DNA from 3 places in the Comamonas sp. w2-DMI genome. Region 1 is predicted to be linked to each of the others. Evidence: predicted binding sites of a transcription regulator. Region 1 holds the regulator's gene; each other region holds the start of a gene.

Region 1 (10,157 bases):
GACCAGCCAGGTCCAGCCGGAGCCGAAGTTGCCCACGGCCGAGGCCTGGAAGGCCTTCTTGAACTCGTCGAAGCTGCCCCACTTCTTGTTGATGGCATCCAGCAGTGCACCGGTGGGAGCGCCGCCGCCGTTGGGAGTCATGCAGTTCCAGAAGAAGGTGTGGTTCCAGATCTGCGCAGCGTTGTTGTAGATGCCGCCGGAAGACTTCTTGACCACGTCTTCCAGATCCATGTTCTCGAACTCGGTGCCCTTTTGCAGGTTGTTCAGGTTCACCACGTAGGCGTTGTGATGCTTGCCATGGTGGTACTCCAGGGTTTCCTGGCTGTAGCCGAACGGAGCCAGGGCGTCGATGGCATAGGGCAGTGGGGGCAGAGTGCGTTCCATGATGGTTTCCTCGTGAGTTGAAGTGTTGGAGCCGGCAGGCGCTGCCCTGGCCGGAAGCTGAAGCAGCGCCAGCATGGCGGTAGTGCGCCTGGCGCGCGGGCACATTGCTGTACCGAAGCCGTCAAGTATTGCACTAACTGGACCATTGTAGGAACAACCGGGGCCTGCAGAACCGAATCCTGTCCGCCCCCGCGCTTCCTGCATGAGCATGCGCTCACGGCTGACAGCAGGCCCTGCCTCGCCCTTCCCGGATTGCCAGCGCCGGCGGCAAAAGAGCCCTGATGCCGCCAGGGTGAAATCGGGATACCGCAGCCCTGTCCAGGCCCTGCTCACAGCAGGCGCGGCTGGGTCACGACCACATCGACCGCGCCGTCGGACAGCTGGGCCTTGAGCGCCGCGCCCGGCGGCGCCTGCCGTACCTGGGTGACGGGCCTACCCTTGTCGTCGCTGAGCAAGGCATAGCCGCGCTGCAGCACCAGGCGGGGATCCAGCAGCTGCAGGCGCAGGTCCATGCGCTCCAGCCTTTGCGCCTGCGCCTGCAGGCTGCGCTGCAGAACCTGGGGCAAGCTGGCCTGCAGTACTTGCTGCCCGTGCGCCAGGCGCTGCATTTTGAGGAGCATCGCATGCCGCAGGCGCTGGGCCTGGCGGCTCAGCTGCAGATGGTTGCGCGCCAGCTGGCTGCTGGGCCGGCCCAGGCGCTGGGTGGCCAGGTCCAGGCGCTGCTGCTGGCGGTCCAGCAGGCGCTGCGCGCCATTGGCCAGCCGGTCCTGCAGGAGCTGTAGCGCGCCCAGCCAGACCTCGCGCGGCTGGCTCACCAGCTCGGCCGCCGCCGTGGGCGTGGGAGCGCGCAGATCGGCGCAGAAGTCGGCAATGGTGAAGTCGGTCTCGTGCCCCACCCCGCTGATCAGCGGCACCGGGCTCTGGACGATGGTGCGCGCCAGCTGCTCGTCGTTGAAGGCCCACAGGTCCTCGAGCGAACCGCCACCGCGCACCAGCAGGATGGTATCGATCACCGGTTTCTGCGGATCCGCAGCCAGATCAGCCGCCATCCCTTGCCCGTCCTGCGCCAGGCGATACAGTTTTTGCAGCGCCTCGACCAGCGATTGCGGCGCCTGCGCCCCCTGGACCAGGGCGGGCACCAGCACCACGGGAATATGGGGCACGCGCCGGCGCAGGGCCGTGACCACATCATGCAGCGCGGCCGCGCCCGGCGAGGTGACGATGCCGATGCCGCGCGGCAGCGGCGGCAGGGGCCGCTTGCGCGCCGCATCGAACAGGCCTTCGGCCTCCAGTTGCGCCTTCATGCGCAGGAACTGCTCGAACAGGGCGCCCTGGCCCGCGCGCTGCATGCTCTCCACGACCAGTTGCAGGTCGCCGCGCTGCTCGTAGACACCGAGCCGCCCGCGCACCTCGACCATTTCCCCGTCACGCGGCATGAATCCGATCTGGTCGGCCGCCCGCCGGAACATGGCGCAGCGGATCTGGCCGTTCGCATCCTTGAGATTGAAATAGCAATGGCCGCTGGCCGCGCGCGAAAAGCCGCTGAGCTCTCCACGTACGGCCACCGGGTTGAAGCGCGCCTGCAAGGCATCGCCAATGGCGCGGCACAGCGCGCCAACATCCCAGATAGGTGGCGCGGCAGCGCGGTTCGGGGTCTCGAAGATCGAATTCATGCGGTCTCAGCCAGGTCAGGGCCCACAAAATTCTCCACAGCCCAAGCCCTTGCCCTCGGCACGGCTGCCATGGCCATTTTGTTTATGCAATTGTTCAAAACAAATTCTCAAGTCATTGATTAAGAACAAATTTTCTCGTTTCACCGCCCTGCCACAGTTGTTACTGCCAGTAGTTTCCGGCGATAGACCTGCGGCGCCGCTTAGTTAACGCACAAAGTTATCCACAGAAATATCTGCTATACGCGCGATGGGCCGCTCCGGCGTCGGCACCGCAGGCCAGGCGGCAAGCCCACGGCACGCGCACGCACAAATCCACGCGAAATCCGCGCCGGGCAGCAGCAGGCCTGGGCCATAATCTGCGGCTGCAATTTCTGAACGACGAGGGAGAAAAGTTGCTGTCGATCATACAAGCCGCAGGCTGGCCGATCTGGCCCTTGATTGCCTGCTCGATTCTGGCCCTGGCACTGATTTTCGAGCGCTTCACCGCGCTCAAGACGGCGCGCGTGGCGCCTCCGGCCTTGCTGGACGAAGCCATTTCCGTTTCCTCTCGTGGCCTGCCCAGCGAGGAGGTCGTCAATCAGCTGAGCCAGAGCTCGGCCCTGGGCGAAGTGCTGGCCACCGGCCTGCGCACGCTGCGCAACCATCCCGACAGCAACGAGGAAGAAGTGCGCGCCGCCATGGAAGGCGCAGGCCGCGCCGCTGCCCACAAGCTGGAAAAATACCTGAGCGCCCTGGCCACCATCGCCTCGGCCGCGCCGCTGCTGGGCCTGCTGGGCACGGTCATCGGCATGATCGAGATCTTCGGCTCCCAGTCGGGCGCTTCGGCCACCGGCGGCGGCAACCCCGCGCAGCTGGCCCAGGGCATCTCGATTGCGCTGTACAACACGGCCTTCGGCCTGATGGTCGCGATCCCGGCGCTGATCTTCTGGCGCTACTTCCGCGCCCGCGTGGACGGCTATCTGCTGGGCATGGAGCTGGCTTGCGAGAAGTTCGTGCGCCATCTGGCCCGCACCAGCCTGGGCGGCAAGTGAACCCGGCCCCAGCAGTCCAAGGTCGCATGCCATGAACTTCCGCCCCCGCCACCGCGACGAGCCCGAGATCAACCTGATTCCCTTCATCGACGTGCTGCTCGTGGTGCTGATCTTTCTGATGCTCTCCACCACCTACAGCAAGTTCACCGAACTGCAGCTGACCCTGCCCGTGGCCGATGCCGAGCAGCAGCGCGACCGGCCCAAGGAGATCATTGTGGCCGTGGCCGCCGACGGCCACTATGCCGTCAACAGGAACGCCATGGAAGACCGCAGCGTGTCCGCTCTGGCCCAGGCCCTGGGCACGGCCGCCAGCGCCGGCAAGGACAGCGTGGTCATCATCAGCGCCGACGCCACGGCCCCCCACCAGTCCGTGGTCACCGTGATGGAAGCGGCCCGCCGCGCCGGCCTGTCGCAGATCACGTTTGCCACCCAGTCCTCCACAGCAGCCGGCAAGGCCAAATAGGCATTGCCCGCCTGCCGGCAAGCACTAGGCCGCCTTCACAGGCGGCTTTTTTCATCGCCCAGCTGTCCCGGCATGGAAAAAGCCTCTTGCACAGGCGCCCGCCGGGATCCCTTTCCATTTGCGCCAGCATCCTTGAAGCCTGGCACGGCCGCCGTATGATCGGCAGTTACCCTACCGCCCCCATGTCCCACGCCTCCACCAGTCCCCTTCGCCGGCAGACCGGCCTGCGCGCCATCTGGCGCCGGCGGGGCCTTGGCGCCTGGCTGCTGTGGCCGCTGTCGCTGCTCTACGGGGCGCTGCAGCGCTGGAATGCCAGCCGCATGCAGGGCCGTGCGCAGCAGGCCGGCGTGCCCGTCATCGTGGTGGGCAACGTGATCGCCGGCGGCGCCGGCAAGACGCCCGTCACCCAGGCCGTAGTCGCGCATCTGCTGGGCCGGGGCTGGAAGCCCGGCATCGTCTCGCGCGGCTACGGGCGCACAACGCAGGATTGCCGCGCAGCCCTGCCCGGGAGCCCCGCCAGCGAGGTGGGCGACGAACCGGCCCTGCTGGCCCGCAGCACGGGCGTGCCGGTGTTCGTGGCGGCAAAGCGAATAGACGCGGCCCGCGCGCTGCGCGCCAGATACCCCGAGGTCGATGTGATCGTAAGCGACGACGGCCTGCAGCACCTGGCCCTGGCCCGCGATGTGGAGCTTTGCGTGTTCAACGATGAAGGCGTGGGCAACGGCTTTCTGCTGCCCGCGGGCCCGCTGCGCGAGCCCTGGCCGCGCGCCGTCACGGCCGCCGTCTATGCCGGCCGGCCGCCCCGCCCCGCGGGAAATGCTCCCGCCTTTGCGCTGCAGCGCCGGCTCAGCTCTGTAATGCACAACGGCAAGGGCGAACGGCTGGAGCTGGCGGCACTGGCCGGGCAGGAGGTCGAGGCGGTGGCCGCCGTGGCGCGGCCCGAGTCGTTTTTTGCCATGCTGGGTGAACAGGGCATTGTTCCTGCCGCCATGCAGGCCTTGCCGGACCACTATGGTTTTGAGAGCTTCTCGCGCAGGCTGGACAATCAGAAACCATTGGTCTGCACCGAAAAGGATGCCGTCAAGCTCTGGCGCATCCACCCCGAGGCCTGGGCCGTGCCGCTGCAACTGCAGCTGCCGCAGGCCTTCTGGGACCTGCTCGATGCCCGGCTGGCCGCTGTTTGCCAGCGCCCGCCTCCGGGCTGACTATCATTGCCCCATACCGAGTCCCGCGGCACGCCTCTTGCCTTTGCTTCAGCGGCGGGCCGCCTCCCTCTCCGTTTTGCAGGAATTGCCATGGATCCCAAACTTCTCGAACTGCTGGTCTGCCCCGTTACCAAGGGCCCGCTGCGCTACGACCGCGAGCGCCAGGAACTGGTCTCGCGCAGCGCGCGGCTCGCTTACCCGGTGCGCGACGGCATTCCCGTGCTGCTGGAAAACGAAGCCCGCACGCTGACCGACGAAGAAATCGAGGCCACACCCTGAGTCGCTCCGCGCCTTCCCCTGAAAGGGGGACGACGGCCTTTGCTTCGGGACGGCCCTTGCTGGCTGTCCTTCAAGCCAGTTCCATCACACAGAGATTTCCATGCCGTTCACGGTTCTGATTCCCGCCCGCATGTCCTCCAGCCGCCTGCCCGGCAAGCCCCTGGCCGATATTGCCGGCCTGCCCATGGTGGTGCGCGTGGCCCGGCGCGCCCAGCAAAGCACGGCCGCGCGCTGCGTGGTCGCGGCCGACGATGCACGCATCGTCGATGCCTGCCTGCAGCATGGCGTGCAGGCACTGCTCACGCGCAACGACCATCCCAGCGGCAGCGACCGCTTGGCCGAGGCTTGCGAACAGCTGGGCCTGGACGGCAACGATGCGGTGGTCAACGTGCAGGGCGACGAGCCGCTGATCGAGCCCGCGCTGATCGATGCCGTCGCGCATTTGCTAAGCGCCCGCCCCGAAGCCAGCATGGGCACGGCGGCCCATCCGATCGCCTCCCCTGCCGACTACCGCAACCCGAACGTGGTCAAGGTCGTCTGCGACGCCAAGGGCCTGGCCAGCTACTTCAGCCGGGCACCGATTCCCTTCTCTCGCGACCATGCCGACGAGGCCTGGTGGGAGACGGCCGCGGCCACGGCAGGCCATGCGGGCTTTGCGCCGCTGCGCCATATCGGCATCTACAGTTACAGGGCCGGCTTTCTGCGCGAGTTCCCGCGCCTTTCTCCGGCCCCGACCGAAGCCATGGAGCAGCTCGAGCAGCTGCGTGCGCTGTGGCATGGCCACCGCATCGCCGTGCACCTCACGCCCGATGCGCCGGGCGCCGGCGTGGACACGCCCGAAGACCTGCAGCGGGTGCGCGCCCTGCTGGCTGCCTGACTTGGCCGAGCCCGTGCGGCAGCTATCAAAAACGATAGCTGTTCGCGCATGCATGACAATCCATTTCAGGTGTTTTGCCTGCACAAGGCAAGTGAATCCGGCGCTGGCAGCTATACTTTCGGGCAGCAGCACAGGGCTTGCAGCCCTGCGCCGCCGGGCCAGAGACAAGGCCGCCGCATCGTTCCGACACCGGCTGCGCCGCACGCAAAAGGCTGGCAGACGGACGCTGCACTGGTGACATCCCTCCCCAGCGTGTAAGCCAGTGTTGGCCTTGTGCGTGCTATCCTTGCCCGCGAAAAAATACCGCCAGGGGGTGCCCGCCTGCCGCACGCTGCCCCGGCCGCCAAGAATTTCTACTCTTCTCAAGGATCTCCATGAAACTGATTTTGTTGGGTGCACCCGGCGCCGGAAAGGGCACCCAGGCCGCCTTCATCTGCCAAAAATACGGTATTCCCCAGATTTCCACCGGCGACATGCTGCGTGCCGCCGTCAAGGCCGGCACCCCCCTGGGCCTGCAGGCCAAGGCCGTCATGGACGCAGGCCAGCTGGTCAGCGACGATCTGATCATCAACCTGGTCAAGGAGCGCATTGCCCAGCCCGATTGCGCCAAAGGCTTTCTGTTCGACGGCTTCCCCCGCACCATCCCCCAGGCCGACGCCATGAAGGCCGCCGGCGTGCACCTGGACTACGTGCTGGAGATCGACGTCCCGTTTGACGCCATCATCGAGCGCATGAGCGGCCGCCGCTCCCACCCCGCCTCGGGCCGTACCTACCATGTCAAGTTCAATCCCCCCAAGGTGGAAGGCAAGGACGACGTGACCGGCGAAGACCTGGTGCAACGCGAGGACGACAAGGAGGAAACCGTCAAGAAGCGCCTGGATGTGTACAGCAGCCAGACCCGCCCCCTGGTGGACTACTACCAGAACTGGGCCAAGCAGGATCCCGCTTCGGCACCCAAGTACCGAGCCATCAGCGGCCTGGGCAGCGTGGAAGAAATCACCGAGCGTGCATTGAACGCCCTGTCGAGTTGATCGCTTCTGTCCCGCCCAATAAAAAAGCACCCGCTCCGGGTGCTTTTTTTATGGCCTGCCAAGCCCCACCCGGCCCAGGGTGAAACCGACGTTGGCGCATTCGCGCCCGGGCAGGCGCAGCGGATTTTTTCGGCAGCGTAGCTGTCTCCGTTCAAGAAGGCTCCAGGGCCAGATCCAGCATCATGGCCACGCGCGCCTTGGCAGGCGGCAGCTGGACCACGGCCAACGCCTGTCCACCCACGGCCCCGGCCGGCACCAGCCACTGCTTCAGCCAATGCTCCCGGTCGGCCGCCAATCCCGCTGCCCCGGGCGGCAGTACCGGCACACCTTCCAGGCAACGGGTGCTGCACCACACGCGCACGCCGGCCTGGCGGGCATCGAGCAAGGCCTGCAGCATATGCGCATGCACCGTGGCATTGCCGGTCCCGGCCACCACCAGGCCTTTCACACCCGCAGCCACCAGCGCCCTCACGGCCCTGGCGCTTTGTACCGCACCGGAGGCAACGATCTCCACCCAAGGCAGCGCATCGCAATCCAGCCACCGCGCCAGCCGCGCACCCGCATCCACCGCCGCACCCGCCGGCCTGCCAACCCAGCGCAGCATGCCTTCTTCCATATAGGCGCATGGCCCTCCCTCATAGGAACGCAGCGCGTCGAGCCGGTACGGGTGGACTTTCTGCACCGCCAGGCCCGCGTGCAGCGCGCCCGCCGCCATCACCCAGACACCGGCTCCGCCGGCGCCTGCATCGGCGGCCTGCGCCGCTGCAGCCACGGCGTCGCGCAGATTCTGCGGCCCATCGGCCTGCAGCGACGTGACCGGGCGCATGGCGCAGGTCAGCACCACGGGCTTGGCGGGCTGCAGCGCGGCCTGCAGCAGCCAGGCCGTTTCCTCCAGGGTATCGGTGCCATGGGTGATCACCACGGCGCGCGTCTGCGCGTCCTCCAGCAGCTGGGCCACGCCGCGCAGCAGAAGTCTCCACACCGCCCAGTCCATGTCCTTGCTGTCGATCTGCGCCAGCTGCACCGCTTCCAGCCGGCAGGCACCAGCCACTGCGTCCAGGCCGGCAATGGCCTGCAGCAATCCCTCCACCGAGATCTGTGCCGCCGTGTAGCCCACGCCGTCACCCTGGCTTGGCGCCCGGCCGGCAATGGTTCCTCCTGTGCCCAAAATGACAATCTTTGCCTCAGCCACTTGCCCCTCGCAAAAAACTGGTTAAAAATACAGATACTGTATAAATTATCAGATCACTGTTCGGAAATTCTGATCCAGAACTCCAAGCCGCCCGACATGTCCGACCATCCCAAGCTCACCCCCCGCCAGCAGCAGATCCTGGATCTGATCCAGTCGACCATTGCGCGCACCGGCGCTCCACCGACGCGTGCCGAAATCGCCAGCACCTTCGGGTTCAAGTCCGCCAATGCGGCCGAGGAGCACCTCCAGGCCCTGGCGCGCAAGGGCGTGATCGATCTGGTCAGCGGCACCTCGCGCGGCATCCGCCTGCGCGCCGATACCGTGCGCACCATCAATGCCGCCCGCGGCACCAGCTTCGCCCTGCCGCTGGCCGCGCTGGCGCCGCTGGTCCTGCCCCTGGTCGGCCGCGTGGCGGCGGGATCGCCCATTCTCGCCCAGGAACATATAGACCAGAGCTATTCCGTGGAGCCCGGCCTGTTCGCGGCCAAGCCCGACTACCTGCTCAAGGTGCGCGGCATGTCCATGCGCGATGCCGGCATCATGGATGGCGACCTGCTGGCCGTGCAGTCCACGCACGAGGCCCGCAACGGCCAGATCGTCGTGGCCCGTCTTGGCGACGACGTCACGGTCAAGCGCTTCAGGCGCACGCCGCAGGGCATAGAGCTGCTGCCCGAAAATCCCGACTACAAGGTCATCCACGTCGCACCGGACGAACCTTTCGCCATCGAAGGCCTGGCCGTAGGCCTGATACGCAACAGCATGTTCATGTAGCGTGCTTCCACGGCGCCGGCACTGGCGCCCTGGGCCGATTCCCACAGCACTGCCCGGGTGGTAGGCGCAAGGCTTGAAGGCCTTGCCCCGGGCGGAGCCTTGCCTGAAAACGCAATCCTGCCCCGTCCACAACCTCGCAAGAACTTTCTTGGAACAGGAGTTGCCACATGGGATTCGCTTTGCCTCTGCTGTCTCTGACACGCTTTGCCCTTCAGGCCCATCGCCATGCCGCCGTGCGAGAGAACTCCGCGTCGCAAGCCTCATCGCAGGCACCAGCCAAGCCAGCACAGTCGCAGCCTCGCGATGCAATGCTCTCCAATTCCCCATCCGAAGATACGCGGGCCCGGCCTGCCGTTTTCACCATGCGCCGAAGCCGCTCCCGACGCCGCGCCACGGCGCCCGCTGTTCCCTCCGCCCAGATGCCCTTGCCGCTCGAAGCCACTCCCGCCTGCAGCCAGCCGCGCATGCTGCGCATCGTCCAGCGCGAGCCGCGCAATCAGCCCGAATGCCTGCTCATCTCGGGCCGCATGGCCGATGTCTGTGCTGCGCTGGAGCGCATGGCCGCCAACGAAGGCGCGCTGCACGCCTGATGCATGGCGGCCCCGCCGCGCCATAGAAACCGGCAAGGCCTGCATCCGATTTTTGAAGTATTTGCAAACAGTTCCATGCGCCGTGGCCGTTGAATGCTCACAAAAATGAGTCTATTCAAGGCACAATCGGGTGCATGAACATCGTGATCCTTGACGATTACCAAGATGCTGTGCGCAAGCTCGAATGCGCCCGTCTGCTGGAACCTTTCAATGCAAAGGTCTACACCAATACCGTCAAGGGTGTGGGACAGTTGTCGGTGCGCCTGCGCGATGCCGACATCATTGTTCTGATCCGCGAACGCACCCAGATCACCAAGCAGTTGCTGGAAAAGCTGCCGCGCCTCAAGCTGATCGCCCAGACCGGCAAGGCGGGTGCGCATATCGATGTCGCGGCCTGCACGGCCCATGGCGTGGCGATCGCCGAGGGTGTCGGCTCCCCCATTGCGCCGGCGGAGCTGACCTGGGCACTCATCATGGCTGCCATGCGGCGAGTGCCCCAGTACATCGCCAATCTCAAGCACGGGGCCTGGCAGCAGTCCGGGCTGAAGGCCGCCTCCATGCCCCCCAACTTCGGCCTGGGCAGCGTGCTGCACGGGCGGGTGCTGGGCATCTGGGGCTATGGACGCATCGGCCAGCTGATTGCCCGCTATGGCAAGGCCTT
Region 2 (10,157 bases), on a different contig from region 1:
TCCACATGCGCAGCCAGCTTGCGCTGCAGTTCCAGGCGCGAATGCTCGCGCTGGGCCAGCAGCTTGAGGGCGCGGCCCTTGAGTGAAAGCTTGGCAAAGCTCATGTGCGAAAGGTCTCCCTGAAGGTTGAAGTGTCCGGCGGCAATAAAAAATGCGCAGGGGTTGCCTGCGCAAAGATGGCTAACTCTTTGGTCCGTGGCCCCAGCCCGCATGCTGGCGTGCACCGAGCCAGAGGCATCAGGCAAGGGCCCGGGCGGCCCCGCCGCCCCGCAGCGAGGATGCCGTCCCCCGCCCGAAGAGAGAGGGGAAGCGACGAGAAGTCGCTCAGGGGGCTTAAGCTTCTATCACGCCGTCCTTGTCGACCTTGCCCTTCTTGCCGGAGGACTTGGCTTCGGGGGCTTCGCCGCCTTCGGTGGGCAGCAGCTTGATGCCCAGGCTTTCGCGCACCTTGTTCTCGATCTCCACGGCCAGGTCGCGGTTCTCGCGCAGGAATTCGCGGGCATTGTCGCGGCCCTGGCCGATCTTCTCGCCGTTGTAGGCATACCAGGCACCCGACTTGTCGAGGATCTTGGCATTCACGCCCATGTCCAGGATTTCGCCTTCGCGCGAGATGCCTTCGCCGAACAGGATGTCGAACTCGGCGGTCTTGAACGGCGGCGAGACCTTGTTCTTCACCACCTTGACCTTGGTTTCGTTGCCGATGGCCTCGTCGCCCTTCTTGATGGTGCCGGTGCGGCGGATGTCCAGGCGCACCGAGGCGTAGAACTTCAGCGCATTGCCGCCGGTGGTGGTTTCGGGCGAGCCGAACATCACGCCGATCTTCATGCGGATCTGGTTGATGAAGATGACCATGCAGTTGGTCTTCTTGATGGTGCTGGTCAGCTTGCGCAGCGCCTGGCTCATCAGGCGGGCCTGCAGGCCGGGCAGCTGGTCGCCCATCTCGCCCTCGATTTCGGCCTTGGGCGTGAGCGCGGCCACCGAGTCCACCACGATCAGGTCCACGGCGCCCGAGCGTACCAGGCTGTCCACGATCTCCAGGGCCTGCTCGCCGGTGTCGGGCTGGCTGATCAGCACGTCGTTCAGGTTCACGCCCAGCTTCTGGGCATAGCTGGTGTCCAGCGCATGCTCGGCGTCGATGAAGGCGCAGGTGCCACCCTGGCGCTGCATCTCGGCCACGACCTGCAGCGTCAGCGTGGTCTTGCCCGAGGATTCGGGACCGTAGATCTCGATCACGCGGCCGCGCGGCAGGCCGCCCACGCCCAGGGCGATGTCCAGGCCCAGCGAGCCGGTGGAGACCACCTGGATGTCCTCGATGGCCTCTCCTTCGCCCAGCTTCATGATGGTGCCCTTGCCGAATTGCTTTTCGATCTGGGCGAGGGCGGCGGCGAGTGCCTTGGCTTTTTCGCTGTTGGCTTCGGCGGTCTTGGCGATGGCGTTCATAACAGGCTCCTAGAAGAGTGGATGCGGGTCGGTTGCAGCTCTGTATTTACATTCAGGCTGGATGCTTGAACAGTAGTTTATGGGTTTGTACTGTCCATGTGTTGAAATATTTGGACAGTTTGCCTTACTATTTGCCCTGACTCCGAAATACCTGCAATGTCCGAAATTGCCCCTGTCACCCCGCCCGCGGACGCCTGGCGCCAGACCCATCTGGGCCGCCTGCTCGGCCATGCCATGCGCCGCTTCGATGCGCGCGTGCTGCAGCTCATGGCGCGCGATGTGCAAGTGCCGCTGGCGCTGTCCAACCTCGCCGCACGTGACAAGGTGGGCGCGGCCCATATCCACATCACGCGGCATCTGTCGCTGGCCGGCGACCGGGTCACGGACCTGGCCGAGAAGGCCGGCATGACCAAGCAGGCCATGGCGGACCTGGTGGCGCAGTGCGAGGCCTGGGGCCTGGTCACGCGCGAGGCCGATGCCCGCGATGCGCGCGCCAGGCGCGTGCGCTTCACCGAGACCGGCCTGGCCTGGCTGCAGGCCTTCCACGATGCGGTGGCCCAGGCCGAGGCGGAGTTCCGCGAAGCCGTGGGCGAGGACGTGGCCACGGTGGTGGCGCTGGGCCTGGAAGCCTATGCCGGCGGAGCGTAGCGGGCCCAGAGTTCGAGCTGATCGAGCACGCTCAGCAAGGTGCTCCCGCGCCGAGTGAGCATGTAGCCGTGCCGGCCTTCAGCGCGGGCCACGAGTCCGCGGTCCTGCAGGGCGGCCAGCCGCTCGCCAAGCACCTTGGGTGTGATGCCGGGCAGGCACTCCATCAGCTCTCCATGCCGAAGAGGGGCTGCACGCAGATGCCAAAGGACGAGTGCATTCCAGCGGTGGCCGAGGAAGGCCAGCCAGTCCTCGACAGGGCAGGACTGGGGGCGCACGGGACGGGGCATCTCGGGCCGGCTATCCGTTTGGATAGCTGGATGGTCCAGTGCTCTGATGCCGGTCTCGACATCCATCCAAGGAGAAAACATGTTCAAGGTCCTGACCCCTGCCGCCATGAATGAAACTTTTGCGCGCGCCTTCAACAGCCGCGATCTGGCCCATCTGCTGGCGCTGTATGAGCCCGACGCCGCACTGCGTGTGGATGGCAGCACCGATACCTGGCGCGGCCGGACCCGGATCGCCGAGCCGCTGTCCCGCCTGCTGGCCGTGCCGGGGCGCATGGTATCCCACAACAATTTCTGCATCGAATGCGCAGAGATCGCCTTGCTGCGCGCCGACTGGACGCTGTATGGCGACGATGGCGGTCTCGTCGCGAATGGCAGCACGGCCGAGGTCGTCCGGCGCCAGGCCGACGGCCGCTGGCTCTACGTCATCGACCATGCCGCAGCACTGTCCCTGCCCGCAGGCCACCCGTAAGCCCGCTGTGCCAGCCTCCTGCGGCGACCTAGAATCGGAGCCAAAGCAGCCACTGTACTTGCGTCGACAGCGGTAACCATATTTCAGGAGACTCCCCATGCGCATACTGATTGCCGAAGATGACCAGGTGCTGGCCGATGGCCTGCTGCGCACGCTGCGCAGCTCGGGCGCCGTGGTCAGCCATGTGGCCAACGGCAGCGAGGCCGATGCGGCGCTGATGACCAGCAGCGAGTTCGACCTGCTGATCCTGGACCTGGGCCTGCCGCGCATGCACGGCCTGGAGGTGCTCAAGCGCCTGCGCGGGCGCGGCGATGCGCTGCCGGTGCTGATCCTCACCGCGGCCGATTCGATCGAGGAGCGCGTGCAGGGGCTGGACCTGGGCGCCGACGACTACATGGCCAAGCCGTTCGCGCTGTCCGAGCTGGAGGCGCGCGTGCGCGCGCTGACGCGCCGCGGCATGGGCGGGGCCAGTTCCACCATCAAGCACGGGCCGCTGGTCTACGACCAGGCGGGGCGCGTGGCCACCATCGACGGCAAGATGGTCGAGCTGTCGGCGCGCGAGCTGGGCCTGCTGGAGGTGCTGCTGCAGCGCGCGGGCCGGCTGGTGAGCAAGGACCAGCTCGTGGATCGCCTGTGCGAATGGGGCGAGGAGGTGAGCAACAACGCCATCGAGGTCTACATCCACCGTCTGCGCAAGAAGATCGAGCGCGGCCCCATCCGCATCGCCACGGTGCGCGGCCTGGGCTACTGCCTTGAAAAAATCCCCGGTTGAGCTATTCATTCGATAGCTGTCTGCGCTTGATGGACGGGCGCTGGCGGCCAAAAAGGCTTGAACCGTGAAAATCTTCCAGCGCGAGCAGCGTTCCCTCTTCGGCGAAATCCTCGACTGGATGCTCACGCCGCTGCTGCTGCTGTGGCCGGTCAGCCTGGCGCTGACCTGGCTGGTGGCCCAGGGCCTGGCCAACAAGCCGTTCGACCGCGCGCTGGAATACAACGCCCAGGCGCTGGCCCAGCTCGTCGTGGTGCAGCGCGGCAAGGTGCAGTTCAACCTGCCGCAGTCGGCCAGCGAGATCCTGCGCGCCGACGAATCGGACACCATCTTCTTCCAGGTGCGCGGCGTCAAGGGCGAGTACCTGGCCGGCGAACGCGACCTGCCGCTGCCGCCCGAGGCCGACGAGGCGCCGCCCTCGGGCACGGTGCTGCTGCGCGACGAGGAATACAAGGGCATAGACCTGCGCGTGGCCTACATCTGGGTGCGCATGCCGCTGCCCGGCGATGCGCTCGCGCTGGTGCAGGTGGCCGAAACGCGCGAGAAGCGCAGCGTGCTGGCCACCGAGATCATCAAGGGCGTGATGCTGCCGCAGTTCGTCATCCTGCCGCTGGCGGCGCTGCTGGTGTGGCTGGCGCTGGCGCGCGGCATCAAGCCGCTGCACCGGCTCGAGGAGCGCATCCGCGCGCGCAAGCCCGAAGACCTTTCGCCCATCAACCACAAGGACGTGCCGCTGGAAGTGGTGCCGCTGGTCGATTCGGTCAACGGCCTGCTGGAGCGGCTGGACGACTCCATCGCCACGCAAAAGCGCTTCCTGGCCGACGCGGCCCACCAGCTCAAGACGCCGCTGGCCGGACTGCGCATGCAGGCCGACCTGGCCCAGCGCGAAGGCACCAGCACCGACGAGCTCAAGCGCTCGCTGCAGCAGATCGGCCGCTCCAGCATGCGCGCCACGCACACGGTGAACCAGCTGCTGGCGCTGGCGCGGGCCGAGAGCGCGGTGCCGGCCATGAAGCCCTGCAATCTGGTGCGCATCGCCACCGACGTGGTGCTGGACTGCCTGCCGCGCGCGCTGGACAAGCACATCGACCTGGGCTACGAGGGCGCCGAGGCCGTCACGCCCGGCGTCTGGCTCAGCGGCAATGCCACGCTGCTGACCGAGCTGGTACGCAACCTGGTGGACAACGCCATCAACTACACGCCCTCGAGCAGCGAGGCGCCGGGTGTGGTCACGGTGCGCGTGCAGGCCGACCACTTCGGCCGCGTGCTGCTGCTGCAGGTCGAAGACTCCGGCCCGGGCGTGCCCCAGGCCGAGCGGGAGCTGATCTTCCAGCCGTTCTACCGTGCGCTGGGCTCGGAGGCCGACGGCTCGGGCCTGGGCCTGCCCATCGTGATGGAGATCGCGCGCCAGCACGGCGCGCAGGTGCTGCTCGAGGATGCCCGCCCGGGCCAGGGCACGCCGGGCGCCCGTTTTACCGTGCGTTTCCTGGCTCTCGACGCTGCGCCGGACAATAGGCCGAGAACTTGAGCGCAGCCTACGGCTGAGCAAATACTTGCTTCCCCTACAATCGGAATCACAAGTCGGGCTGAAACATTGAGTTGCAAAAATGGCAACTGCCGTGATCGGTACCGTACTAGGTTTGTTTGGATCCTTGGAGCTTTCTTGATGCAACGTCGTCAATTCCTCTGCACCGCTGCCGCTTCCGCAGTGGTCTCTTCCGCCCCTGGCCTGGCCATGGCCCAGGACGCCACGCGTCCCCTGCGCATCGTCGTTCCCTTCCCGCCCGGCGGCTCCACCGACATGGTGCCCCGCAACATGCAGGACGTGCTGCCCAAGCTGCTGGGCGGCCAGCCCGTGGTGATCGAGAACCGCGCCGGCGCCGGCGGCTCCATCGGCATGGCCGAAGTGGCGCGCGCCACCGACGGCGTGACCTTCGGCATCGCCACGCTGTCCACCCAGGGCGTGAATCCGGCCGTCTACAAGAAGCTGCCCTATGACGCGATCAACGACTTCGTGGGCGTGACCGAGATCGTCAAGGCCCCCGGCGTGCTCGTGATCAACCCTGCGCAGATTCCGGTCAAGAACTTCGCCGAATTCGTGGCCTACCTCAAGGCCAACCCCGGCAAGGTCAGCTTCGCCACGCCCGGCAACGGCACCATCGCCCACATGTGGGGCGCCCAGTTCCTCAAGAGCACGGGCACCCAGATGACCCACATCCCCTACAAGGGCGCAGGCCCGGCCATCAACGACGTGCTCGGCGGCCAGGTGCCCGTGTACTTCGACCAGGTGGCTTCCTCGCTGCCGCACATCAAGTCCGGCAAGGTCAAGGCCCTGGCCGTGTCCTGGCGCGAGCGCCTGGACGTGCTGCCCGATGTGCCCACCTATGCCGAGGCCGGCCATCCGGACCTCAACGATCCTTCGTGGTTCGGCCTCGTGGCCCCCAAGAACACGCCCCCCGCCCAGGTGGAGCGCGTGCAGAAGGCCATCGTCGCGGCCCTGAAGGACCCCGCCGTCAAGCAGCGCATGGCTTCGCAGGGCCTGTATGTCTCGGGCACGTCCAGCGCCGACTTCACCAAGCAGATCGCCAACGAAGTCGCCAAGATGAAGAAGGTGGCGGCAGTCGCCCAGATCCATCTGGACTGATGCACCCAGGGTGCCTGGCACTGGCACCCCACCATGAAAAAGGCCTGCGATGCAGGCCTTTTTTGCGTGGTCAGCCCATATGCCGGGAGCGGGCGGCCTCTCAAGCCCCGGTTCAGCGCGCGCAGGCGCGCAGGGCCCTGGCATCGAGATTGCGGCCGGCCAGGGTCTCGACTTCGGCGCGCAGCGCCGGCGTGGCCTTGGGCAGGCGCAGCGTGTAGGTGGTGACATCGGGGCGTTCCTGCACCACGCGGGCCGTGCGCACGCCCTGGCGGGCAAAGGCCGTCAGCTGGCGCGTGGCGGCCTCCTCGGTGGAGAAGCGGCCCAGGGACAGTCCCGGCTCCAGGTTACCGCCCGCGCGGTCGAAGTCGATCTTGAGCGCGCGCAGCTCGGCCCGCTTGCGGTCGAGGAACTCGGCATCGGGAAACTTGCCCATGTAGACCATCCAGCGGCCCGGCTGGTGGTTGGCGATCAGCTCCCACTGCTCGCGCGGCAGCTGCGCCAGCGCGCGGCGCAGGTTGTCGGCCTGGCGCTCCTCCACGCCGGCGGCCTGCAGGCAGACCGCCGGGCCTCTGGCTGCGGCGGCCTCGGTCGCTGCGGCGGCGGCAACCGGTGCGGCCACGGCCGCCGGCTCCGGCGCGGCAGCGGGTGCGGCCGGTACGGGCTCTGGCGAGGGGGCTGGGGAAGCGGGCGGGGCGGACGGCAGGATCTCCAGCGCCTCGGGCTTGATCTGCTGCTCCAGGCGCTGCGGCTCGGACTGGGTGGCCGGCGCCAGGCCCCACGCCACCAGCTGGCCGTGGCTCCACAGGTAGTAGCCGGCATTGGCCAGCACGAGCAGCAGGAAGGCGATTCTCAGCATAGGGTCAAGGTTCTTCACATCAGTTATTCATGGCACTTCGCGCCACCCGCAGCCCATGAAACTGGCGCGGCCCAAAGCCAGGGATGCCGAGCAAGAGCCGCCTCGCGGCGGGGCCGCCCCGGCGAAGGCATCGTCCCCCTCCTGTAGCGCGAAGCGCGTAGAGAGAGAGGGGGAGGCCGCAAAGCGGCTCAGGGGGAGCTTCATCTCGGCCGCACGCTGATCTCGGAGCTGGTCACGGCCTGCAGGCCGGCGGCCGTGCGCACCAGAAAGCCGCCGTCGGCGCCAACGCCCTGGGCCAGGCCGCTGCTGCCGTCGCTCAGCACCACTTCGCGCCCGGCCAGCAGGTCGCGCCGGGCAAAGCGCTCCATCAGCGGCGCGAATCCGCCGTGGGCAAAAACCTGCACTTCATTGACCAGGGCCGGCAGTATGCAGGCCAGGGCCGTGGGCGCGTCCAGCGCGGGATCCAGCTCCTGCAGGCAGGCCGGCGGCGTGCGCATGCCGTCGCCGGGGCGCGGGCGCACATTGATGCCCACGCCGATCACCACATAGCGCGGCGCATGCACGTCGTGCTGGTGGCTGCCCACGAAGCTGGCCGTCTCGATCAGGATGCCGGCCAGCTTGCGGTCGCCTTCCAGCCACAGGTCGTTGGGCCACTTGATGCCGATTTTCGGCACAGCGCTGCCTGCGGCCGGCAGCTGGGGCTGCAGGCTCTCGGCCACGCTCACGCCCACGGCCAGCGACAGGCCCGACCAGTCGCGCGGCGCCAGCGGCATGCCCAGCGAGAACATCAGCGAATCGCCGACGCCGCTGATCCAGTTGCGCCCCAGGCGGCCGCGGCCGGCCGTCTGCTGCTCGGCGATGAGCAGCACCGGGTCGGTCTGGCCTTCGCGCGCGCGGCGCATGAGCTCGGTATTGCTGGAGCCGATGGACGGCAGCACTTCCACGCTGAAGCCCGGCAGCTGCGGCGCGATCGCCTGCCACAGGGCTTCGGCATTCCAGTGAATCGGCTGGGTCATTTTTTTATCCAAAATTTCTATGTGACGAGCAGGCCTTGAATAAGCATGTTCCAACTCGGAGACAGGGAGCAAGGGCCTGCGCCGGCCGCGCCGTCCCGCAGCGAGGCTGTCGTCCCCCTCCCATAGCGCGAAGCGCGTAGAGAGAGGGAGAGGCCGCGCAGCGGCTCAGGGGGTGTCTCCAGGCATCGGCGGACGCCAGCCCCGCTTGGGCGCGAGCAGCGTGCCGCGGCAGCGGGCGCTGCCGCAGTGGCATGGGTATTCGGCCTTGAGCTTTTTGGTGTAGCGCTCGTCCACCATCAGGCCGTAGTCGTAGTTCAGTTCCTCGCCCGCCGCGATATTGCGCAGCGCCACGATGAAGATGCGGCCGTCGCGCTCGTCCGTGTAGCAGTTGGGCTCGCAGCTGTGGTTGATCCAGCGCGAGGAGTTGCCTTCGTGGGTGGCGTCGATCACATGGTCTTCGTCCACATGGAAGTAGAAGGTGTGGTTGGGCTGGGAGGGGTCGTGCGGATGGCGGTCCTGGGCCTCCTGCCAGCTGATGACCTCGCCCACGTATTCGATGATGGTTTCGCCCTCGGCAATATCCTGCACGGCGAAAACGCCTTTGCCATGCACGCCGGAGCGCCGGGTCTGGATGCGGCGGCCACCCGGGGGCTGGGTCGATGGGGCCAGGGATGTGCGGGGCATGTTTTCTCTGATAACTTGGATGTGCACACATGCGCGTGCGTGCGCACGCGTGAGAAGCGGATTGTATGAGCCCGGGCGCCGCGTGGCGCGCGGGCGGTTAATGACGACGAGAACACACAATGACAAAGACCCTGGTGATTGCTGAGAAGCCATCGGTGGCGCAGGACATCGTCCGCGCGCTGACCCCGGTGGCCGGCAAGTTCGAGAAGCACGACGAATATTTCGAGAGCGAGCGCTATGTGGTGACCAGCGCGGTGGGCCATCTGGTGGAAATCCAGGCGCCCGAGGAGTACGACGTCAAGCGCGGCAAATGGAGCTTTGCGCACCTGCCGGTGATTCCGCCGCACTTCGACCTCAAGCCCGTGGACAAGACCAAGAGCCGGCTCAACGCCGTGGTCAAGCTGGCCAAGCGCAAGGACGTGACCGAACTCGTGAATGCCTGCGACGCGGGCCGCGAAGGCGAGCTGATCTTCCGCCTGATCGAGCAGTACGCGGGCGGCGCCAAGGGCACGCTGGGCAAGCCCATCCGGCGCCTGTGGCTGCAGTCCATGACGCCCCAGGCGATCCGCGACGGCTTCCAGCATCTGCGCAGCGACCAGCAGATGCAGGGCCTGGCCAGCGCCGCGCGCAGCCGCTCCGAGGCCGACTGGCTGGTGGGCATCAACGGCACGCGCGCCATGACGGCCTTCAACTCGCGCGACGGCGGCTTTTTCCTGACCACCGTGGGCCGCGTGCAGACGCCCACGCTGTCGCTGGTCGTCGAGCGCGAGGAAAAGATCCGCAAGTTCGTGAGCCGCGACTACTGGGAGGTGCACGGCACCTTCGGCGCCCAGGCCGGCCAGTACCTGGGCAAGTGGTTCGACCCGCAGTGGAAGAAGGGCGAAGACGCCGAGGCGCGCGCCGACCGCATCTGGGACAAGCGCCAGGCCGAGGCGATTGCCGCCGCGGTGCAGGGCAAGCCTGCCACCGTTACCGAAGAGAGCAAGCCCACCACGCAGGCCTCGCCGCTGCTGTTCGACCTGACCAGCCTGCAGCGCGAGGCCAACGGCAAGTTCGGCTTTTCGGCCAAGACCACGCTGGCGCTGGCGCAAAGCCTGTACGAGCGCCACAAGGCCCTGACCTATCCGCGTACCGACTCGCGCGCACTGCCCGAGGACTACCTGCCCGTGGCGCACCAGACCTTCGCCATGCTGGCCGCAAGCTCCATGCGCCATCTGGCGCCGTTCGCGCAGCAGGCCATCAACGACAACTACATCCGCCCGACCAAGCGCATCTTCGACAACAGCAAGGTCTCGGACCACTTCGCCATCATTCCGACCACGCAGGCGCCTTCGGGCCTGTCCG
Region 3 (10,157 bases), on a different contig from region 1:
ATGGGCTTCGGGCAGCAGCCCATAGGCCTGGTCCAGCACCTTCATGGATGCTGCGCCCATGCGGCGCGCCAGGCCCGCGCGCGGCAGGGCCCGCACATCGCCCCAAGAGCGGCAGCCCAGGCGCTGCAGCACCGGCATATGCGGCTGCAGCGCGGACAGCGTCCACAGCGGCAGCGCATCGGCCCCCACCAGGGCCGGCCTTGCAGCAGGAAAGCGCTGCGCCAGCCGCAGCCGCGCCAATGCCAGCCAGGCCGTGGCGCCCTGCGCCCAGACAAAGTCCGGCGGCTGCGCCGGGGCATGCATCTGCCACTGCTGCCGCACCGCATCGACCAGCGCGTCCAGTCCGCCCCACAGGCGCAGCACGCTGGCGGTTTCCATCAGCACGGCTTCTTCGAGCACCACCACGCGCGGGGAAAACTGCAAGGCCCAGCAGGCGGCGCTGAACAGCGCATCGCTGCCAGCCTCCTGCCCGCCCGCCGCAGCCGTCCCCTGCCCGTGGGGCCATGCAATCCAGTGCCGCTCCATGCCGTCCATGCCGCCTCCCTGCTCCGCTATGCGCCCGCATGCGCGGCAGCCGCCGCTGTGGCCGGGCGTCCGCCCACCGAGTGCCCGTGCAGCAGCAAAGCGGCTTCCCTGTGCTGCGCGGCCTGGCGCATGGCCTGGGCCTGCATGACGGGCAGCCAGCCCCAGGAGGTGCGGGGCAGCAGCAAGGCCTTTTCCAGTGCCGGGCCCTTGCGCTTGAGCAGGCGCACCTGCAGCCTGCAGTCCTCTGCAATTTCGAGCTGCAGGCGCAGGGCCGCGGGCGAGCTGCGCCGGCTTGCCTCCAGTCCGCCCCACAGCCACAGCGGCCGCCCCTGGGAAGCGGCGGCCAGTTGCAGGCGCCGCAGCACGGGCACCGGCAGATCGGGCAGCCAGGCCAGCACGGCCAGCACATCCCGGCAATGCAGCGCCTGCTCGCAGGCCCAGGCCAGGTCGACGTTCCAGGAGGCGGCCCTGGCATCCGCCGCCTTCTGCACGCAGCACAGGCGCTCGGGCGCTATGCCCGCAGCCTGCAGGGCCGGCATGAACGGCAGAAAAGGCGGCGCCACCAGCACCAGCCGCCGGTGGCCGCCCCCGGCCGCCCGGGCCTTGCCTTCCTGCATGCGGGCCGCCAGCGCCGGCAGCAGCAGCGGCCATTCGGCATGGGCATGCGCGGGCTGCAGCACTTCGATCAGCGCATTGGCCGGCCAACCGCCGCCGGGCAGTTCGGCATCCAGTACGCCATAGCCCGTGGGCCAGGCCCTGCCGCCGCCTCTCTCATGCCAGTCCGAGCCGCGCCAGACGCCCGCCACCTGGGGCATGGCGGCCGCAGTCCGGCCTCCAGGCTCCTGGGGCAGAGGCGGCAAGGCGATGGAAGAAAGAGCAGGCATGCAAAATCCCGGTAACTGTATAAATATACAGTTATTCGGCTTTTGCAGCCAGCAAAGCCGGCGCAGGCATGAAAAATGCCGGCATGGCCGGCATCGCTTGAACGGTCGTGCTCTGCCGCCCGGCTCAGGGTGCCTGCAGCACGGGCGGCATCTGCGCGGACTGGTCCGGCTGGATCTGCATGCAGGCCTCGCACCACTGAGCCACGGCCGCATCCACGGCGTTCTCGCGCCGGCTCACGGACGGCCATTGCTGCAGGCATTTGTCGACGATGGACTGCAGCTGCCACAGCGCCTCGCGGTTGACCAGGGCCAGCTCCTTCATGCCCTGCGCATCGTCCCGCAGGCAGCTCCACAGGTCGGTCTGCTGGTCGGGATGCGCGCCCGCCTCGGCCAGCTGTTTCTGCAGCTGGCCTATGCCGGCGTCCACAAAGACCGCGGCCTGGTGGTCCGGCATGCTCTGCCACAGCGCGGGAAAGGCCTGGCTGAGCGTGGCCCACATCTGGAACGCCGCGGCCAGCGCGTTCACGCTGTGGCCGACCTCGGCCTGCAGGGGCGGCAGCGGCATGCCTGGTTCGATTTCGTCATACAGCAGCGGCAGGATGATCTGCACCAGTGGCGCGGGGTAGCGCTGGTGGTTCATGCGCAGCATCAGCGACAGGCGCTGGCCAGGCAGCTCGGGGAATTTCTCGAAGAAGGCAGCGATGACCTCGGCCAGCATCAGCACCTGACCCATGGCGGAGATATTGCGGCCCTGCACGCCGCGCGGATAGCCCGAGCCGTCCATGCGCTCGTGGTGCTCGAGGATGGCCAGCTCCACCGCCTGCGAATAGGTGTCGGCGCTGCGCACCATCAGCATGGAGGTGACCGAATGCGCCACCAGCTGCTTGCGCTCCTCGCCCGTGAGCCGGTAGCTGGCATCGGTCCAGGCAGGGTCCATGTACAGCATGCCCAGGTCGTGCAGCAGCGCCGCCGTGGCCAGGGGCACGCATTCGCGCTCGGTCCTGCCGCTTTGCAGCGCCAGATAAATGGCCACCATGCTCATCTGCAGGCTGTGGATGAACAGCTCGTGGCGCTGCTCGCGCATGACGGTGAGCTTGAAGGCGATGCGCGGCGCCAGCACGATGCCGCGGACCGGCGCCAGCAGGCGCTCGGCATCCCCGATGGAGCGCACCAGACGCTGGAGCAGCTCCACGGTCCGGCATTGCTCCCGTGCCGTGGCCTCCAGCTCGGCCACATCGACGAGATGGTCCGTGCTCAGATGCCAGTCCACCGGATAGCGCAGGGGGTACAGGGCCAGTCGCTCGTACATGCGGCTGTCGATGCGCAGTCCCTTTTCCACGAGCTTGATGCCTTTGTGCGTATAGATCGCCTCGTTGGTCACCACCAGGCAGTGATCGGCCATGTCGGTGACGGCACGCAGATAATGCACACCGTCATCGCGCCATTCGACGCTATCCGACTGCGGACTTTGCGCCATCTTCTCGTTCATGCGGACTTTCCCAAGGCTTGGTACGCGGATAGTTTCGTACACAAAATATACAAAATTATCATTTGATTACAAATAAGACATGTGCCCGGCCTGAAAGACTGTGTCTTTTTGTAGGTCAAACATGCCTAGTATCGCCTATCGGAAAGCGCTGGCAGCTATCAAATCCATTGCTGCCCACAAAGCGGGTGAATACCCTGACTGCAAAGCAGCGTCCCAGGAACGGGGCCGCCCACACGTGCTTGCAGGCGCCATGGCACGCTATGCGTTGCCCGCAGGCTCCTGCAGCGGTGGCACGGCATCGATCCGCAGGCTGGCCTCGCACCACTCCATGACGGCAGCATCCAACGCATGCCTGCGCGCACCGGTGTCGGGCCAGCGGTGCAGGCATGCATTGACAATGGCCTGCAGCTGCCATCGGGCTTCCCGGCTGACCAGGGCCAGCTCCCCCATGCCCAGTGCATCGTCCTGCAGGAAAGCCAGCAGCTCGGACTGCTGGCCCGGATGCAGGCCGGCTTCGGCCAGCTGCTTTTGCAGCCCCCTCAGGCTGGAGTCGATGAAGATGGCCGCCTGGTGATCGGGCATGTCCTGCCAGCGCTCGGGAAACTGCCGGCTCAGCGTGCGCCACAGCTGAAAGACCGCCGACAGAGCCGTCACGTTGTACGTGAACTCGGCCTGCAACGGCTGCAACGGGGCGCCCGGCGCGCTTTCGTCGTACAGCAGCGGCAAGACGTGGCGTACCAGATGCGCCGGATAGCAGCGATGGTTCATCCGAAGCATCAGCGACAGCCGCTGGCCGGGCAGGTCCCGGAATTTGTCGTAAAAGGCCGCGACCACCTCGGCCAGCAACAGCACCTGTCCCATTGTCGATATCGCGTCGCCCCGGCTGCCGCGCGGGTAGCCTGAACCATCCATGCGCTCATGATGGTCCAGCACCGCCATTTCCACCGCCTGGGGATAGACGCCGCAGCTGCGGACGATGAGCATGCCCGTGACCGAGTGCGCGACCAGATGCCGCCGCTCGGTACCCGTCAGCCAATGCTCGGTGTCTGTCCAGGCCGGATCCATATGGAGCATGCCCACGTCATGCAGCAACGCCGCCGCAGCCAGCAAAGCGCAGTCGTGCCCGCTCCAGCCATTCTTTTGTGCCAGGTACACGGCCACCAGCATCATCTGGATGCTGTGCGCGAACAGGCCGGGACGCTGCTCGCGCATGACCGTGAGCTTGAAGGCCAGCTGCGGCGGCAGCACGATCTGGCGCACCGGCGCCAGCAGGCGCTGCGCCCCGTCCAGCGCCCGTGCCATGCGGCGCATCAGCTCCATGGTTTCGATCTGGTCCATGGCACGGGCCCCGATCTCCTGCACGTCCACGCAACCATCCACGCTCAGATATTTTTCGACAGGATCGCGCAGCTTGTGCTCCACCAGACGCGCATAAACACGGCTGTCGATGCGAGCCCCCTTGTCCAGCAGCTTGACGCCCTTGTCGGTATAGATGGCCTGGACTGCCACCACGCGACGGCGGTCCGCCATATCGGTCACGGCACGCAGGAAGTGCACGCCGTCCTCGTGCCATGCCTGCTGCGCCAGCAGCCCTGCCCGGCTGTCGCTCATAGAAAAGCTCCCTTGCCCCTGATCGCTGCAATATACGCGCTTCGCCTCCGATCACAGCGCCCGCAGCTGCTGCCTCTTGACCGGGAGCAAGCTCGAAGGCGGCTTCCGGGCGCAACGGCCGGTCAGGCTCCCGTGATGCGGCGCACGGCAGAAAAGTACCAGCCGTCGGGCAGACAGCGCAGAAGCCGCATCCAGCGCGTGAAGCGCCGCGGAAAGTTCATTTCGAAATGGCCCTGGGCCCAGCCCTGCAGCATGTGCCGCGCGGCTTCTTCGGGAGTGATGAGCGCAGGCATGCGAAAGCGGTTCTGCGCCGTCAGCGGCGTCTCGACGAAGCCCGGGTTCACGATGGAAACACCCACCCCCCGCGGATGCAGGTCGAGATACAGGTTCTCGGCCAGATTGTTGAGCGCGGCCTTGGTGGGACCGTAGGCCAGCGACATCGGCAGCCCCCGGTAACCGGCCACACTGCCCACCAGGGCCAGGTGGCCGTGGCCGGCCTCCAGCAGCATCGGAAGCACGGCATCCAGCAACTGCAGGGCACCGACATAGTTGACCGCCAGATGATGCTGCATTTCGGCAAGGTCGAACTCGGTGGCGCGCAGGGGCCGGTAAAGGCCCGCGCAATACAAGACCAGATCCGGCGCTCTTCCTGCATGGGCCTGCACGGCCCGGGCGGCCTCCGCCACGGTTTCGGGCCGGGTCACATCCAGCGGCAAGGCCACGCATCCGGGATGGCCTGCGGCGAATGCCTGCAGTGCAGCGGCATCCCTGGCCGATACGATCACACGGGCGCCCTCGGCATGAAGGGCCTCGGCAGTGGCCTTCCCTATGCCTGAAGAGGCACCGACAATCCAGGCGCATTTCCCCTGCCAGCGGGCCATCGGCGGATTGAGCCTGGCGTTCAGCAGCGACATGGCGGCTACTCCCTGGTGAAGGACAGCGTCACGTCCCCCAGATGGATGCCGAACTTGCTCATTGCCGCGCGGTTGAGCATGGTGCGCCCATCCATCAAGTACATCCAGTCATCCATGCTGACGTTCCAGACCTTTCCGTTCACCGGCAGGGCCAGCACATAGTTCCAATGGAAGGCATTGCCGGCACTCTGGCCGCGCGCCTCTCCCACCACATCGTCGGCACGCCCGGTGTAGCGGCCTTCGCCCAGGTACTTCAGATGCCAGATGCGCTGCTGAGTGCTGCCGTCGCTGTAGACAAAATGCTCGTCGAGCGTGCCTTCGTTGCCGCTCCAGCGGCCCGTCATGCGCACGGTGAAGCGCTTCACCACTTTTCCGGAGCGGTCCGTGAACACTCCATGCGCCACCAGCGGTCCATTGAAGTACTGGCGCAGATCCAGTTCGGGGCGCTCCCGAGCATATTCCTGGACCGACGGGCCCGCGCAGCCGGCCAGCATTCCCATGAGCGCCAGCCACACCCCGGCACGCCGCAAGGGCAGGAAAGAACGAGTGCTTACCATGGACTTCATATCAACCTCCAGGACATGTGCAGGCGCTCGGCACGCCAGAGGCACGCCGCAGCCATCAGTTTGAGCAGGCAGGGCAGGCCTGCGTAGGCCCATGCCAGTGCCTGCAAGCCGGCAGGATCGGTTGTGCCGCTGCGATAGCCCGCAGCGGAAAGAAGCGGCAGGCCCAACCCGGCCGCCAACGCCAGATTGAGCTTGGCGGCGCAGGCCCACCAGCCCAGATAACGGCCTTCACCCGAACCGCCCTGCCCCGACTCGTGGATCACTCCGGTCAGCAAAGCGCCGGGAAGCGCCAGATCCGCTCCCAGGGCCAGTCCGCTGACAAGGCAGATGGCGGCGAAAGCCCCGCCATCGCCCGCCCCGAGCCAGGGCGTGAAGCAAAAGGCGATGACGCTCGCCAGCATGCCTGCACGCCAGCTGGGTGCCAGGCCCCAGCGGGAGACTGCCGTGACCCACAGCGGCAGACCTGCAGCGGCGGCGCCGAAATAGCACAGCAGAAACAGCGGCTGCAATTCCTGTGCGTGCAACCGGTCCGCCACGAAGAACGGCAAGAGGGTGGCGGGTATGGCAGCGGCTACGCCATTGAGCATGAAGACCGACAGCAGGCGGCGGAAACCTGCATCTGCCCAGGGTGCCGGCCGCGCGCTGGCTCCGCGCGGCTGCCCGGTGAATGCCGGTGCTGCAGCGGGTCCACGCAGGCGATGCAGTCCTGCAAGGCCCAGGGCAAGCCCTGCCGCGAGCACACTGCTGGTTGCATCATGGCCCAGCCATGCAGGCAGCACGCTGGCCAGCACCACGCCGGCAAGGGTGGCGCCTTCCCGCCAGGCCGTCACCCGCGTGCGCCATGCAGGATCGCCCCCCCCAGCGCGTGCCCCAGGCCTGGTGCAAGATGCCCACGGCGCTGTAGGCCAGCGTGCATACCAGCAGGCTGGCAGAAAGCCAGCCCAGCAACCGGCCGGGACCTCCGGCGGGCGGGTGCCACAGCGCGGCGAAACCCAAGGCCATGAGCACGCTGCCCAGCGCCGCCGCGAACCAGGCCGGGCCCGATCCGCGATGCAGAAGGCGATCGGCCATGCGCCCCAGGGCGGGATCCAGCACGGCATCGAGCGCGCGGGTGGCGAGCAGCACGGCACCGAGGCCAGCCAGCGGTGCCCCTGCCACCGCGGCGTAGTGATGGGGCAAGGTGACGTACAAAGGCAGCGACACAAAGGCCAGCGGCGCCGCCAGGCCGCCATAGGCCAGTCCCGTGCGCCAGGACAGTGGTGTCGGGCGGGGGTGCGACGGCGCGTTCATGGGGCGCGGATCCGATCAGCCCTGGCCGAGCAAGGCAGCGCGCAGCGCCGGCGCGGACGTCTGCTCGGAGAGCCAGATGCCGAAAAACAGGCGCGCATATTCCGCATCCCGTATCCGCCCGGTTTCACGGCCGTTATGGAAAAAGCCCACGCCTCCCGCTCCATCGCTGAGGCCCAGCAGGCGATCCTGCGCAGCCACATCGGGAAAGGCCTTCTTCATCAAGAGCAGCCACTGGCGTGCCTGTTGATCGGAAAAGCCGCCCACACGCCGCATCTCGGCGACCGAACGCTCGGCGATCGCCTCGCCCTCCAGCTTGCGGTCGTAGATCAGTTCCAGGGCGAACGGCTGGCGCGCATAGTCCGCTGGCTCGAAGCCAGGCGGCGCCCAAAGGCGGGCTTCATACACGCGCAGTCCAAAGAAGCGCAATACGCCGCTGCCGACAAGGCGGGCCGAGGGCAAGGCAGAGCGCAGCTCTGGCGGGAGGGCAGGCACAGCGGCCGGAAGATCGTGGGTCATTGCAGCAAGAATAGGAGCAAGAAAGCTGGCGCTCCAGACCAGGGCTTGGCGGCGCCGAACGTCAATCATGGCCGGGCCTGCGCAAGGTGAACTGGACGACATCGGTGTTGCCCATGTCGAACGCGGCTTCGCAATAGGCCAGGTAGAACCTCCATATGCGGATGAAGCGCTCGTCGAAACCCTGGCCTCGTACGGCGTCGAGGTTCTCCTCGAAGGAGCTGCGCCAGCGCCTGAGGGTCTCGGCATAGTCCTTGCCGAAGCCCATCCTGTTCTCCACGATCAGGCCTGCGTTCAGCGCCTCCCTCTCGAAAGCAGGAATGCTGGGCAGCAGCCCTCCCGGGAAGATGTACTGCTGGATGAAATCGGTGGAGCGCAGGTAGCGCGCAAACAGGTCCTCGCGCAGCGTGATGGTTTGCAGGCAGGCATGGCCCCCGGGCTTGAGGCAGTCGCGCAGCGTCTGGAAATAGCTGCGCCAATATTCATGTCCCACGGCCTCGAACATCTCGATGGAAACAATCGCATCAAAGGGCCGTTCGGCATGCCGGGCGGCCAGATCCCGGTAGTCCTGGTAATGCAGCTCGACCTGCCCCTGCAGACCGGCCTGCGCGATGCGCTGCACGCCCCACTGCAGCTGCTCGCGCGACAGCGTCACGCCGGTGACGTGGGCGCCGAACTCGGTGGCCGCAGTCTGCGCGAGAGCCCCCCAGCCGCAACCGATTTCCAGCAGGCGCTGGCCGGGCTGGAGTCCCGCCTCGCGCAGCGCGCGCCTCATCTTGGCCTGTTGCGCCTGCTGCAGGTCGGCTTGCTCCAAGGCCTCGCCGTCGAGCCCCCCGAACCAGGCGGCGCTGTAGCTCATGCTCGGATCCAGCCAGAGCCGGTAGAAGTCATTGCCCAGGTCATAGTGGGCATGGATGTTGCGGGCGCTGCCCGCCCGCGTGTTGCGATGCAGCAGGTGACGCAGCCTGAAGCCCATTCTTCCCCACCAGCTGCCATATACCAGCTGCTCCATATGGTCGCGATTGCCGATGCACAGCCGAAGCAGCGCGCTGAGGTCCGGGCTGTCCCATTCCCCTTCTATGTAGCCCTCGGCCAGCCCGATATCGCCGGAACGCAGGATGCGCTCCAGGGCATTCCATTGCTGGATGGTGCAGCGCGCATCGGCTTCCGCGGGGTTCTTCCCCGGAAAATGCAGCACTCCCCCCCTGCGGCAGCTGCACGTCCAGGTGGCCGCATGGCAGGCGCTCCAGCAGTTTCATGACGCGGCGCGCGCTGCGAGGCATGGAGCGCGGCGCAGCGGAGGACGGACTCAATACGGGGGCAGTGGTCGTGTTCATCGTGTGACGAAGCGCTTGGGCTCGGAAGGTTTACGGTGGAAAGGCAGGCGCTTGGCCCAGAGGCGAAGCGCCTGCCAGTGAATGCGGAAGATGACCCCCAGCGTCATCAGCGGCATGCCGAAGAAAGCGCGGCGCACATGGGAAATGCTCAATGGCTGCAGCGCGCCTTCCACGCCGGTGCACAGCAGCGGGCCCGCCTCGTCATGGAGATCCACCCGCACCACGGTGCGGTCTTCGCTGCGCTCGAAACGGAAGCGGTACTCTCCTCGCACCTCGCAGAACGGCGATACATGGAACTGCTTGCTTGCCGCCTGCTCGCGCCCCCAGGCGAGGTCAGGCCCCGCAAGAAGATAGGCATGCCGCTCGCCGAACGTGTTGTTGACTTCGGCCAGGACCGCCGCCAGCGAACCGTCGGCCTTGTGCGCATACCAGAAACTTACCGGCTTGAATGCATAACCCAGCACACGCGGAAAGGTATGCAGCCAGATCTCGCCATCGGCACCGTCAATGCCTTCTTCCCGGAGCAGCTGCTCGAACCAGGCCAGGCAATCGTTGCCGCCATCGCCGTGATCGCAATCATGAAAGCTTATCCAGCCGGGCCGGTTGCGGTGCAGCAAGGCATCGGGATGCGCGCGCAGGCTGCGCATGGGCAGCAGCAGAAAATATCCCGGGTAACGGAATGCATGCGTCACCGGCCGCAGCCGACGATGCCAGACATGGCCGAACCCGATCAGCGGACGCAAGTTCATACGGCCTCCGCCACGGCGGCACGGGAAGTTGCGGAGGCGCTGCGAGCGAGCGAATCCGACACGGCTTCGGCGGCCCTGAGACCCGAGCGCAGGCCGTCCTCGTGGAAGCCATAGCCGCACCAAGCGCCGCAGAACCAGGTGCGAAGATGTCCCTGCAATTCGCCCACCCTTGCCTGGGCCGCAATCGCGGCCTGGTCGAAGACGGGGTGGCTGTACTGGATGCGCGCATGGACCTTGTCTTCCGCGATCGCACGCGCAGGATTGAGCGACACCAGCACC

What was found. The regulator LexA, encoded in region 1, represses DNA repair genes until DNA is damaged. The targets are predictions, from matches to a motif close to ACTGTATNNNNATACAGT.
Region 2: a site for LexA is predicted at 1,480-1,497, ahead of recA (recombinase RecA). Genes of this name have one in related genera too.
Region 3: a site for LexA is predicted at 1,424-1,441, ahead of imuA (translesion DNA synthesis-associated protein ImuA). Genes of this name have one in related genera too.

What each region holds. Positions count from the first base shown of each region.
Region 1 is NZ_JBANEL010000002.1:77,568-87,724, reverse strand. Features, by position in the region: gene V8Z74_RS03145 (superoxide dismutase) at 1-384, opposite strand, end outside; gene xseA (exodeoxyribonuclease VII large subunit) at 714-2,057, opposite strand; gene V8Z74_RS03135 (MotA/TolQ/ExbB proton channel family protein) at 2,450-3,088, shown strand; gene V8Z74_RS03130 (ExbD/TolR family protein) at 3,120-3,551, shown strand; gene lpxK (tetraacyldisaccharide 4'-kinase) at 3,734-4,756, shown strand; gene V8Z74_RS03120 (Trm112 family protein) at 4,847-5,035, shown strand; gene kdsB (3-deoxy-manno-octulosonate cytidylyltransferase) at 5,136-5,912, shown strand; gene adk (adenylate kinase) at 6,287-6,943, shown strand; gene V8Z74_RS03105 (asparaginase) at 7,095-8,111, opposite strand; gene lexA (transcriptional repressor LexA) at 8,232-8,906, shown strand; gene V8Z74_RS03095 (hypothetical protein) at 9,269-9,496, shown strand; gene V8Z74_RS03090 (D-2-hydroxyacid dehydrogenase family protein) at 9,631-10,157, shown strand, end outside.
Region 2 is NZ_JBANEL010000010.1:132,093-142,249, forward strand. Features, by position in the region: gene recX (recombination regulator RecX) at 1-104, opposite strand, end outside; gene recA (recombinase RecA) at 334-1,440, opposite strand; gene V8Z74_RS12680 (MarR family transcriptional regulator) at 1,597-2,088, shown strand; gene V8Z74_RS12685 (winged helix-turn-helix transcriptional regulator) at 2,070-2,456, opposite strand; gene V8Z74_RS12690 (YybH family protein) at 2,455-2,844, shown strand; gene V8Z74_RS12695 (response regulator) at 2,942-3,616, shown strand; gene V8Z74_RS12700 (sensor histidine kinase) at 3,681-5,141, shown strand; gene V8Z74_RS12705 (Bug family tripartite tricarboxylate transporter substrate binding protein) at 5,280-6,257, shown strand; gene V8Z74_RS12710 (SPOR domain-containing protein) at 6,370-7,113, opposite strand; gene V8Z74_RS12715 (biotin--[acetyl-CoA-carboxylase] ligase) at 7,314-8,129, opposite strand; gene V8Z74_RS12720 (SET domain-containing protein) at 8,295-8,813, opposite strand; gene V8Z74_RS12725 (DNA topoisomerase III) at 8,933-10,157, shown strand, end outside.
Region 3 is NZ_JBANEL010000016.1:110,674-120,830, forward strand. Features, by position in the region: gene V8Z74_RS16980 (DNA polymerase Y subunit UmuC family protein) at 1-534, opposite strand, end outside; gene imuA (translesion DNA synthesis-associated protein ImuA) at 552-1,409, opposite strand; gene V8Z74_RS16990 (HD-GYP domain-containing protein) at 1,534-2,898, opposite strand; gene V8Z74_RS16995 (HD-GYP domain-containing protein) at 3,157-4,509, opposite strand; gene V8Z74_RS17000 (SDR family NAD(P)-dependent oxidoreductase) at 4,632-5,423, opposite strand; gene V8Z74_RS17005 (DUF3833 domain-containing protein) at 5,429-5,989, opposite strand; partial or broken gene V8Z74_RS17010 (MFS transporter) at 5,986-7,279, opposite strand; gene V8Z74_RS17015 (chalcone isomerase family protein) at 7,295-7,864, opposite strand; partial or broken gene V8Z74_RS17020 (class I SAM-dependent methyltransferase) at 7,857-9,129, opposite strand; gene V8Z74_RS17025 (DUF1365 domain-containing protein) at 9,126-9,878, opposite strand; gene V8Z74_RS17030 (NAD(P)/FAD-dependent oxidoreductase) at 9,875-10,157, opposite strand, start outside.